3 regions of the Salinicola endophyticus genome follow, and region 3 is predicted to be linked to each of the others. Evidence: predicted binding sites of a transcription regulator. Region 3 holds the regulator's gene; each other region holds the start of a gene.
The links. The regulator sigma-54, encoded in region 3, starts transcription at its own class of promoters, with help from an activator protein. The targets are predictions, from matches to a motif close to TGGCACNNNNNTTGCTNT.

Region 1 (3,273 bases), 310 kb from region 3:
AGACAGGAGAGACAGCGCCCGCAGCTACGAAACGGCATCACCGAGACCCGCTGCCCCGGACGCAGACTCGTCACCTCCTGGCCGCAGCCCACGATCTCACCGGCGTACTCATGACCCAGCACATCGCCGGGGCACAGGCCGAACACGGCGTCTTCGGTCATGTGCAGGTCGGAGCCACAGATGCCGCAGCGCTCTACCTGGACGACGACCTCATCAGCCCCCGGCGTGGGGTCGGTAAGCTCGCGGACCTCCAGAGGCCGGTGCAGCGCATGGAAAACGGCTGCCCGCATCAGCCAACCCTCCCCAGTGAGGTCCCGCCATCGATGACCAGCTGCGCGCCGGTCATATAGGCGGACGCATCCGAGGCCAGATAGAGCGCGAGCGCCTTGATCTGCTCGGGCTCCGCCAGCTGCCCCAGCGGCACCTTGGCATCCCAGCTCCGGCGCACGTCCGGATCTTTCAGCCAGCCGCCGCCGATATTGGTGACGAAGCCACCCGGCGCGATGGTATTGACGCGAATGCCGAACTCGGCGAGTTCCAGCGCCAACTGACGCACCATGTGGGACACACCGGCCTTGGCCGGCATGTACGGCAGCCCGACCACCGGCTCGGTGATGATGGCGGCATTCGACGAGGTGACCACGATGGCACCGCGGCGCTGGGGCTTCATGTAGGACGCCGCCAGGCGCAGGGTATTGAAGGTCCCGGTCAGATTGATCGCGATCGTGCGGTCCCAGCGCTCGGGATCGAGGGTATCGACCTGCCCCTCTTCGTTGCGCCAGCCGCCCGGGTTCCAGAATCCGGCGCCGGGGTCGATCCCCGCATTGGCGAAGACGATATCCAGCCCCGCATGGCGGCCGACATGGGCCTCGAAGGCCTGGGCCATTTGCGCCCGGTCAGCCACATCGAGGGCCTGCGCCTGCACCGCGAACCCCTGCTCTCTCAGCCGTGCCGCTTCACGCTCGGCGGTATCGATATCGATATCCGCGAGGGTGACGCTGGCGCCGTTCTCCGCCAGCACCTCGACATAGGCCAGCCCCAGACCCGAGGCGCCCCCCGTGACCAGTGCCGAACGTCCCTCGACGCTGAACTGTTCGAAAACATGCATGGGCATTCCCTCACAGAAACAGCTGTTCGTTGATGGGAATGCCGTGGGCTTCGCAGTGAGTCACGTAGTGATTGATGAACCAGAAAACGTCCAGCGTCTCCGCCCATTCGCCATTTTCGTCGAAGAACTCATTGGCGCCCTGCATCCAGAACAGCGCCTTCATACCGTTCGGCTCATCGGTCACCAGGGTATGCGCCTGGCCGGGCATTTCGGTGATGAATTCGCCGGGGCCGCAGGTCCAGTCGTACTCCAGATAGCGGAAAGTCCCCTCCATCCCCACCGCCCAGACCATGCCACGGTGACGGTGCGTGCCGATCACGCCAGGGCCCTTGATCCACAGGATATTGCAGTAGACGTTGTTGCGAACATCGAAAGCGAGATGGCGTATGGCGGCGTTTTCACCGAATGGGACCCATGGGCTTTCCGTTTCCGAGAGCCCGACATAGCTCCCCTCGCGCCCGAATCGATCCTGCATTGCCTTCATCGGCTCCGGCACTTCGACGATGCGATAAGCCGTACTGGCAGGTGCATTGGACATGGTCTTTCTCCTCTTGGATGGAATCGGTCTGCTTCCCATCAATACGGAGCAAGCCACATGCCATCGGCGTGCAGGCGTAGACCTATGTCTAAGCAAGGCGGCTAAGCCACCGCCAAACCAGCAAAAAGTCATTCACCCGGAAGACCAAGGGATAACGGCAAGAGGGATCGTGTTTTATTAAGATTGATAAAATTCATCATTTTTATAAAAAACGACAGATAAAAAGCGGAAATGGCGCCCTTTTTTCTGCGACTTTGGTAGGGTAAATCCATGCCTGGAAAACTGCGTCTATCGGAAATAACGGCGAAGGCTGATCAAGCAAGATCTATAAAAGATGCGCTGCATGCTGGAGACCCGCCGACGCTGCACGACCTGACCGAAAGCCTGCGGTTCACGCCCAACGACGGGCGGATCTGGTTCGACACCCGCCGCATGCTGCTGTTCGGTGCCCACTCGTTCGGCGCCCTGCGGCGCGAGCTGATCGAAACCCTGGGGCCCGCAGGGGCACGCGACCTGCTGATGCGCGTCGGCTTCTCGGCCGGCGCCTCGGATGCCGCCTTCGTGCGCAAGCACTGGCCGGACAGCGACGACGCCGGCGTCTTGAGCGCGGGTGAGCGCTTGCATGCGGTGATGGGCATGGTGAAGGTCGAGACCATCCGCCGCGATCATGACATCCCCAACGGCACCTTCGATGCCGAATTCCTGTGGCACGACTCCATCGAGGCCGCCGAGCATCTCAAGGCCCACGGGCTCTCCCCCGAACCGGTGTGCTGGATGCAGCTCGGCTACGCCAGCGGCTATGCCAGCGCCTTCTACGGCAAGCGCGTGATCTATCGCGAACTCGAGTGCGCCGGCTGCGGCGCCGCGCACTGCCGCATCGTGGGCGAAACGACCAGCGAGCGCATGGAAGCGGACGACGATCTCGACTGGCTGCAGCTCGACCGCCAGCGGCTTTCACCCGCCACAGCACAGCCACGCACCGCACGCCGGCAAGCCGTCGCGACTTCCCCCTCGCCACGCCATGACGCTGCGGAAACCGGTGCCACCGGCATCGAACCTCATGGAAGCAGCGCTCAGCGGATCGTGGGGGTCTCCGCGGCGGTCAGCATCGCCCTGCAGAAGATCGAGCGTGTCGCCCCCACGCCGGCCACGGTACTGCTCAACGGCGAGTCGGGGGTGGGCAAGGATCTTTTCGCCAATGCCCTGCACCGCAGTAGCCTGCTGGCCAAGGGCCCCTTCGTCGCGCTCAACTGCGCGGCGATCCCCGATACCTTGATCGAAGCCGAGCTGTTCGGGGTGGAGAAAGGTGCCTTCACCGGCGCCGAGCGCAGCCGCCCCGGGCGCTTCGAACGCGCCGACGGCGGCACCCTGTTTCTCGACGAAATTCCCTCGCTGAGCCTGGAAGCCCAGGGCAAGCTGCTGCGCACGCTGCAGGATGGCGAGATCGAGCGGGTCGGTGGCAACCAGCCGATCCGGGTCGACGTGCGCATCGTCGCCGCCGCCAACAAGGATCTGTTCCAGGAGGTGCAGGCCGGGCGCTTCCGTGAGGACCTCTACTACCGCCTCAACGTCTTTCCGATCCGGCTGCCGCCACTACGGGAGCGACGCGATGACATCCCGCTGTTGG
Region 2 (3,273 bases), 430 kb from region 3:
AGTCACGGCTGGACCAGCCACAGACTGCGGTAGGGCCGCAGGATCTCACGCTCTTCGGGGTGCGGATTCCAGCGCTTGCCATCCTTCAGCACGTCGTACCACTCGCCGCTCGCCAACGCCTCGATATCCAGCGGCTGGCGCTTGTCGCTGATGTTGTAGATCGCCAGCAGGCGGCGCCCGCTGTCCAGCGGGCCGCGCTCGATGGCGAACAGTCCCGGCCCTGTGTCGAGCACGCGTTGCGGCGCCTCGGGGTGGAAGCAGGGCTCGCTGGCGCGGATATTGAGCCGACGCTTGAGCGAGGTAAAGGCCTCGCGGGTGGGCGTGCTGCGGCTGTCGATCAGCTCGTCGAGCTCCTCCTTGGCCCAGCGGTGACGGTTGATCGAGCGCAGCCGGCCGCTGCGCTCGACGCCTTCGTGGTCATTGAGCGTCGCGGTCAGGGAGTGCAGATAGACCCCGGGGATACCCTGCAGCGCGAGCATCAGGTTCTGGCTGCACAGGAAGCGTTCGACCTGCCACGCGTCGGCGCCACGGCGGGTGCCCTTCATGGCATCGAAGTAGGTGATGTTGATCTCGTAGGGGGAGTCGCTGCCATCGGGGTTGGTCTTCATGCTGACGTAGCCGCCGAAGCGGTGCATCAATTCGAGCAGGCGCGAGACCTCATGGGGCGGCAGCAGCCCCTCCAGCGCGCGCACGCCGATGCCGTCATGGCTGGCGGTGAAATTGAAGTAGGTGCAGCCGGGGGGGAGGGGCGGCAGCGAGCGCGCCCATTCGGCCAGCGCGCTGGCGTCGCCGCTGGTCAGCGTGTGCAGCAGCAGCGGCGGCAGCGTGAACTGGTAGATCATGTGGGCTTCGTCGGGCGTCGCCGGATGGTTTTCGACGGCGTCGCCAGGCGCGGCGGGCTCGTCGCCCCCAGCAGTCGGTACCGGCGTGCTTTCCAGACCGAAGTAGCTCATGTTCTCGGCGTGGGGCACGTTGGTTTCGGTGATCAGCAGCGTGCCCGGTGCCACGTAATCGAGGATCGCGCGCAGCAGGCGCACCACGGCGTGGGTCTGCGGCAGATGGATACAGCGGGTGCCGACCTCCTTCCACAGATAGGCGATCGCATCGAGACGGATGATCCGCGCGCCCTGCTGGACATAGAACAGCAGGATGCCGACGAACTCGAGCAGCACGTCCGGATTGGCGAAATTGAGATCGATCTGGTCTTCGGAGAAGGTCGCCCACAGGTGGCGCGTGCCGCGTCGGGTCGACACCGGCACCAGCAGCGGCGAGCTGCGCGGGCGCGTGACTTGGGAAAGATCGGTCTGCGGGTCCATCTCGATGAAGTAATCGCGCCCGGGCTGGGTGCCCGCCAGATAGTCGGTGAACCACAGCGAGTCGCGCGAGACGTGGTTGATCACCAGATCCACCATCAGGTCGCTGCGCGCGGCCAGACGTCGGATGTCCTGCCAGTCGCCCAGCTTGGGGTCGACCTCGCGATAGTGGATCACCGAGAAGCCGTCATCGCTGCTCCAGGGAAAGAAGGGCAGGATGTGCAGGCCGCTGAAGACGCCGTTGAGCCGCGTGGCGAGAAAATCGTCGAGCACGTCCAGCGGCGGGCGTTCGCCGTCGATCAGGCTGTCGCCATAGGTGATCAGTATCTGGTCGCGTTCGCTCCAGGTTGGACGGGGCTGGCGGTCGAGCGCACCTTCATGGTGCGCAAGCAGCGTGGTCAGACGCCGTAGCACCTCGTCCCGGCGCTGCCCATAGATCTCTTCGAGCCTGGCGCCGGCGCGGGCGAGAAAGGCGTCTTCGGACAGGGCGGGGTAGTTGGCGGCGCGGCTGGGCATGAGAGGGTTCCTGCATGGCGGCGGAGCGAGTCTCTGCCCTTATCCTTGCAGAACTCGGGCCAACAGGGAAAGAAACATGAAAATCACCGTGTTTCCGGTATCTTGTGCAAACCGTTACACTGCGCGGATAAGCCGATGACGGATGCCAGCCGCTTCCTGCGCGTCTGCCATTACCGATGGATAGTCAAAGTCGCGGACAGGCCCCGGCGCTGTCCGCGCCGACGAGTGAACCACCGATGCATTGTCCTTTTTGCGGTACCCACGATACCAAGGTGACCGACTCGCGCCTGGTCGCCGAGGGGGATCAGGTGCGTCGGCGTCGCCAGTGTGCCGCCTGCGGCGAGCGTTTCACCACCTACGAGACCGCCGAGCTGGTGATGCCTCGGGTGATCAAGGCGGATGGCTCGCGCGAGAGTTTCGACGAGCAGAAGATGCGCGCCGGCATGTCGCTGGCCCTGGAGAAGCGTCCGGTCAGCGTCGAGTCGTTCGAGGCGGCGGTGGAACGCATCCGCCAGCGTCTGCGCGCGCGCGGTGACCGCGAAGTGGAGGCGCGGGAGGTCGGCGAGGAGGTGATGGAGATGCTCAAGCGGCTCGATCACGTGGCCTATATCCGCTTCGCCTCGGTCTATCGCCGCTTTCAGGATCTCGATGAGTTCCGTGCCGAGATCGACCGCCTGGCTCAGGAGCCGAAATCCCCGAGCGACGCCAAGCGCTGATCGACCTTCCCTGACCCCGCTGGCCGGCAGCGGCTGCCGGCCTCGCCACCCCGTGAGAGATGCCGATGTCCGATGCCCCCCCTGTCACCGTCTCCGACCTCGAGCTACCCGACGCCGCCGCAGCCGAGGATACCGCCTGGATGAGCCGTGCCCTGCGCCTGGCGCAGCGCGGCCACTACACTTGTGACCCCAATCCGCGGGTCGGTTGCGTGATCGTCAGCGCCGGCAAGGTGGTGGGCGAGGGCTTCCATCGTCGCGCTGGCGAGGCCCACGCCGAGATCAATGCCCTTGCCGTGGCCGGCGAGGCCGCCCGCGGCGCCACCGCTTACGTCACGCTGGAGCCCTGCTCGCACACCGGGCGCACCGGACCTTGCAGCCAGGCGCTGATCGCCGCCGGCGTGGCGCGGGTGGTGGCGGCAATGGAGGACCCCAACCCGGCGGTCTCCGGACGCGGCTTCGCCCAGCTGCGTGAGGCCGGCATCACGGTGGAGGTAGGCCTGCTCGAATCGGCGGCGCAGGCACTCAATCCGGGCTTCGTGCGGCGCATGCAGCAGGGGCTGCCGCGGGTGACCCTGAAGATGGCGATGAGCCTGGACGGGCGTACCGCCATGGCCAGCGGCGAGTCGCAGTGGATCACCGGGCCGGCGGCACGGCGTCAGGTCCAGCGTCTGCGTGCCGGCGCCAGTGCGATTCTCACCGGCGTCGAGTCGATCATCTTCGACGATGCC
Region 3 (3,273 bases):
CGCCTTCGAGCAGAACCGGAAAGCGCTCCAGCGCCTCCGGCAGGTTGCGTGCATCGATGCTCACCGCCACGTTGGGTCGTGAGGGCGGAGCGGCTCTGAGCTCGTCGATCAGCGGCGCCAGCAGATTGGCCGGCAGGTTGTCGATGGCGTAGTAGCCGAGATCCTCGAGCGCTTGCAGCGCAATGGACTTTCCCGACCCCGAGCGGCCGCTGATGATGACGAGTCGCATGCAGTCTCTATCCGTCTTCGCTGTCCTGATGATGGCGGATGGCGTCGATCAGCGTGTCGTGGAGCGCGCGCTGCGAGCCGGCCTGACGCAGCTTCTGGCGCACGCTGCTCTGATTCATGATGCCGGCGACCTCGGCCAGCAGCGAAAGATGGGCATCGTCTGCCTCCTCCGGCACCAGCAGCACGAACACCAGGTCCACCGGCTCGCCGTCGATGGCATCGAAGTCGATGGCATCCTCGAGGCGCATGAAGCCGGCCAGCGGGGTCTTGCAGTGCGGGCTGCGCGCGTGCGGAATGGCGACCCCGTTGCCGATGCCTGTGCTGCCCAGACGCTCGCGGCCGATCAGGCGGCTGAAGACCTCCTGACTGTCCAGGCTGGGCGTATTCTGGGCGATGAAGGTGCTGAAGAATTCCAGCAGACGCTTTTTGCTGCCCCCCGTCACACCGTAGAGGGTGCGCTCGGGGGGCAGGATGGTTTCCAGAGTGATCATCGGGGAATTAGCGGGCGCCTGCGCCTTGCGCGCGGGCCTGTGCCTTCTCTTTGTGTTTGACCAGTTGGCGGTCCAGCTTGTCGGTCAGGGCATCGATCGCGGCATACATGTCGATATCGCTGGCTTCGGCATGAATATCGCCGCCCGCTGCGTGTAGCGTGCAAGCCGCTTGCTGACGCTCTTTCTCGATGCTCAACGTCACCTGAACGTTGGTGATGTTGTCGTAGTGGCGCTCCAGACGTGCGAGTTTCTCGTCGACGTAGTCCCGCAGGGCGTCGGTCAGTTCGACATGATGGCCGGTGACGTTCACTTGCATGGCGCGCTCCTGTTGCGGCTTATGTGGCACCTCTGATTGTAACCCTTTTCTCCGCGCTGCAAAGGGATCGCGGACGATTGATCGCCCTGCGCTGGCGAGAATTCTAAAAACCCATTCAAGACAATCGCTTGCGTTCACTGGAGGCGGGGATGCCCATGGCCTCGCGGTACTTGGCTACGGTGCGCCGGGCGACGCTGATATCGGCCTGCGCCAATAGCTCCACCAGCTTGCTGTCGGAGAGCGGCTTGCGCGGCGACTCCTCGCCGATCAGCTTCTTGAGGCGTGCCCGAATCGCGGTGCTGGAGACGCTGTCGCTCTCGCCGCGCTGGCCCACCTGGCTGGAGAAGAAGTACTTGAGCTCGAACACCCCGCGCGGGGTGTGGATGAACTTCTGCGTGGTCACCCGCGAGATGGTGGATTCGTGCATGTCGACGCTGGTGGCGATGTCGGCCAGGATCAGCGGTTTCATCGCCTCTTCGCCGCGCTCGAGGAAGTCGACCTGGCGCGCCATGATTTCGCGCCCCACCCGCAGCAGGGTGTCGTTACGGCTGGAGAGGCTCTTCATCAGCCAGCGTGCCTCCTGCAGGTGCTGGCGCAGGAAGGTGTTGTCGTCGCTCTTGTCGGCGCGCCGGATCAGGGCGGCGTAGTCGGGCTGGATGCGCAGCCGCGGCAGTGCCTCGGCGTTGAGCTCGATGCGCCAGCCGTCGCGGGTCAGGCGCGCCACCAGGTCGGGGATCACGTAGTCCTGCTGGCCGTGGTCGAAGACCTGGCCGGGGCGCGGGTCGAGGGTGCGGATGGTGGCGATGACGCGGTCGAGCTCGGCATCCTCGAGGCGCAGGCGGCGCTTGAGCTGGCGCCGGTCGTCGCCGGCCAGCGCCTCCAGGAACTGGCGTACCAGACGCTTGGCCTGGGGCAGCAGCGGGGTGTCTTCGGGCAGGGCGCCGAGCTGTAGCAGCAGGCATTCGCGCAGGTCGCGGGCGCCCACGCCGGTGGGATCGAACTGCTGCAGTCGCAGCAGCACACGCTCGACATCGGCGCTGGTGACGGCTTCGGATTGCTGTGCGCGCAGCCCCGCGGCGAGCTCGTCGAGGGAGCCCTCGAGATAGCCATCGGCGTTGATGGCGTCGATCAGACACTCGCCGATGAGCCGTTCGCGGGAGGAGAACTCGCCCATGGCAAGCTGCCAGGCGAGATGGTCGTGGAGCGTGGTGCCGGCGGCGTTGCGCTCCAGATCCGGCCACTCGTCGGCGCCGGCCGGAGCGGCGCTGGCGGCGATGTCCTGATAGGTGTCGCTCCACTCGCTGTCGAGGGCGAGCTCCTCGGGAATGTCGCTGGCCCAGTCCTCCTCGGGCGTCTCGCTGACCGCCTGCTCGGCATACTCTTCATCCAGCTCGAGCATGGGATTGGTCTCGAGCGCCTGCTGGATCTCCTGGCGCAGATCGAGCGTCGACAGCTGCAGCAGCTGGATCGCCTGCTGTAGCTGTGGCGTCATCGTCAGCTGGGCGCCGACGCGCAGTTGCAGTGAAGGTTTCATGGACATGGCATGGACACACATGGGGCAGCGGTGGCCGCCGGTCGATAGGATAACCCTACGTTACTGACTGCCCCGGCGGGATGCAACGCTTTGAGCGCTAACTTTATGCAAGAATTATGCCACGGTGCGTTCGGATGGGGCCTGCGGCGGCTTCGAGAGGGGCCCGGCCCGCCGCGGTGGCGCAGCGGGCTGGGAAGGGGGCAGTGCGACCTTAGAGGCGGAACTCGTGCCCCAGATAGACATCCCGCACGCGTTGGTTGTCGAGAATCGCCTCGGGGCGCCCCTCGGCGATGATCTGGCCATCGCCGACGATATAGGCGTTGTCGCAGATATCGAGCGTCTCGCGCACGTTGTGATCGGTGATCAGTACGCCGATCTCGCGATCGCGCAGCTGGCGGATGATGTTCTTGATATCGCCCACCGAGATCGGATCGACCCCGGCGAAGGGCTCGTCGAGCAGCACGAAGGCGGGCTCGGTGGCCAGTGCCCGGGCGATCTCCACCCGGCGCCGCTCGCCGCCGGAGAGCGACATGCCCAGATTGTCGCGGATATGGTCGACGTGGAAATCGCCGAGCAGCTGCTCCAGGCGGTCGCGGCGCCCGGCGCGGTCGAGATCCTTGCGCGTTTCCAGAATGGCCATGATGTTGTCGGCGACACTGAGCTTGCGGAAGATCGAGGCCTCCTGCGGCAGATAGCCGATGCCG

Region 1: ABV408_RS05990 (2,4'-dihydroxyacetophenone dioxygenase family protein) is a predicted target of sigma-54. The motif match lies at 1,692-1,709, and genes of this name have one in related genera.
Region 2: ABV408_RS05495 (sugar phosphorylase) is a predicted target of sigma-54. The motif match lies at 1,874-1,891, and genes of this name have one in related genera.

The regions. Positions count from the first base shown of each region.
Region 1 is NZ_CP159578.1:1,314,081-1,317,353, reverse strand. Features, by position in the region: gene ABV408_RS06000 (alcohol dehydrogenase catalytic domain-containing protein) at 1-290, opposite strand, end outside; gene ABV408_RS05995 (SDR family NAD(P)-dependent oxidoreductase) at 290-1,108, opposite strand; gene ABV408_RS05990 (2,4'-dihydroxyacetophenone dioxygenase family protein) at 1,119-1,646, opposite strand; gene ABV408_RS05985 (sigma 54-interacting transcriptional regulator) at 1,917-3,273, shown strand, end outside.
Region 2 is NZ_CP159578.1:1,194,232-1,197,504, forward strand. Features, by position in the region: gene ABV408_RS05495 (sugar phosphorylase) at 3-1,829, opposite strand; gene nrdR (transcriptional regulator NrdR) at 2,066-2,545, shown strand; gene ribD (bifunctional diaminohydroxyphosphoribosylaminopyrimidine deaminase/5-amino-6-(5-phosphoribosylamino)uracil reductase RibD) at 2,686-3,273, shown strand, end outside.
Region 3 is NZ_CP159578.1:1,623,713-1,626,985, forward strand. Features, by position in the region: gene rapZ (RNase adapter RapZ) at 1-229, opposite strand, end outside; gene ABV408_RS07390 (PTS sugar transporter subunit IIA) at 237-716, opposite strand; gene hpf (ribosome hibernation-promoting factor, HPF/YfiA family) at 727-1,035, opposite strand; gene ABV408_RS07400 (RNA polymerase factor sigma-54) at 1,151-2,575, opposite strand; gene lptB (LPS export ABC transporter ATP-binding protein) at 2,781-3,273, opposite strand, start outside.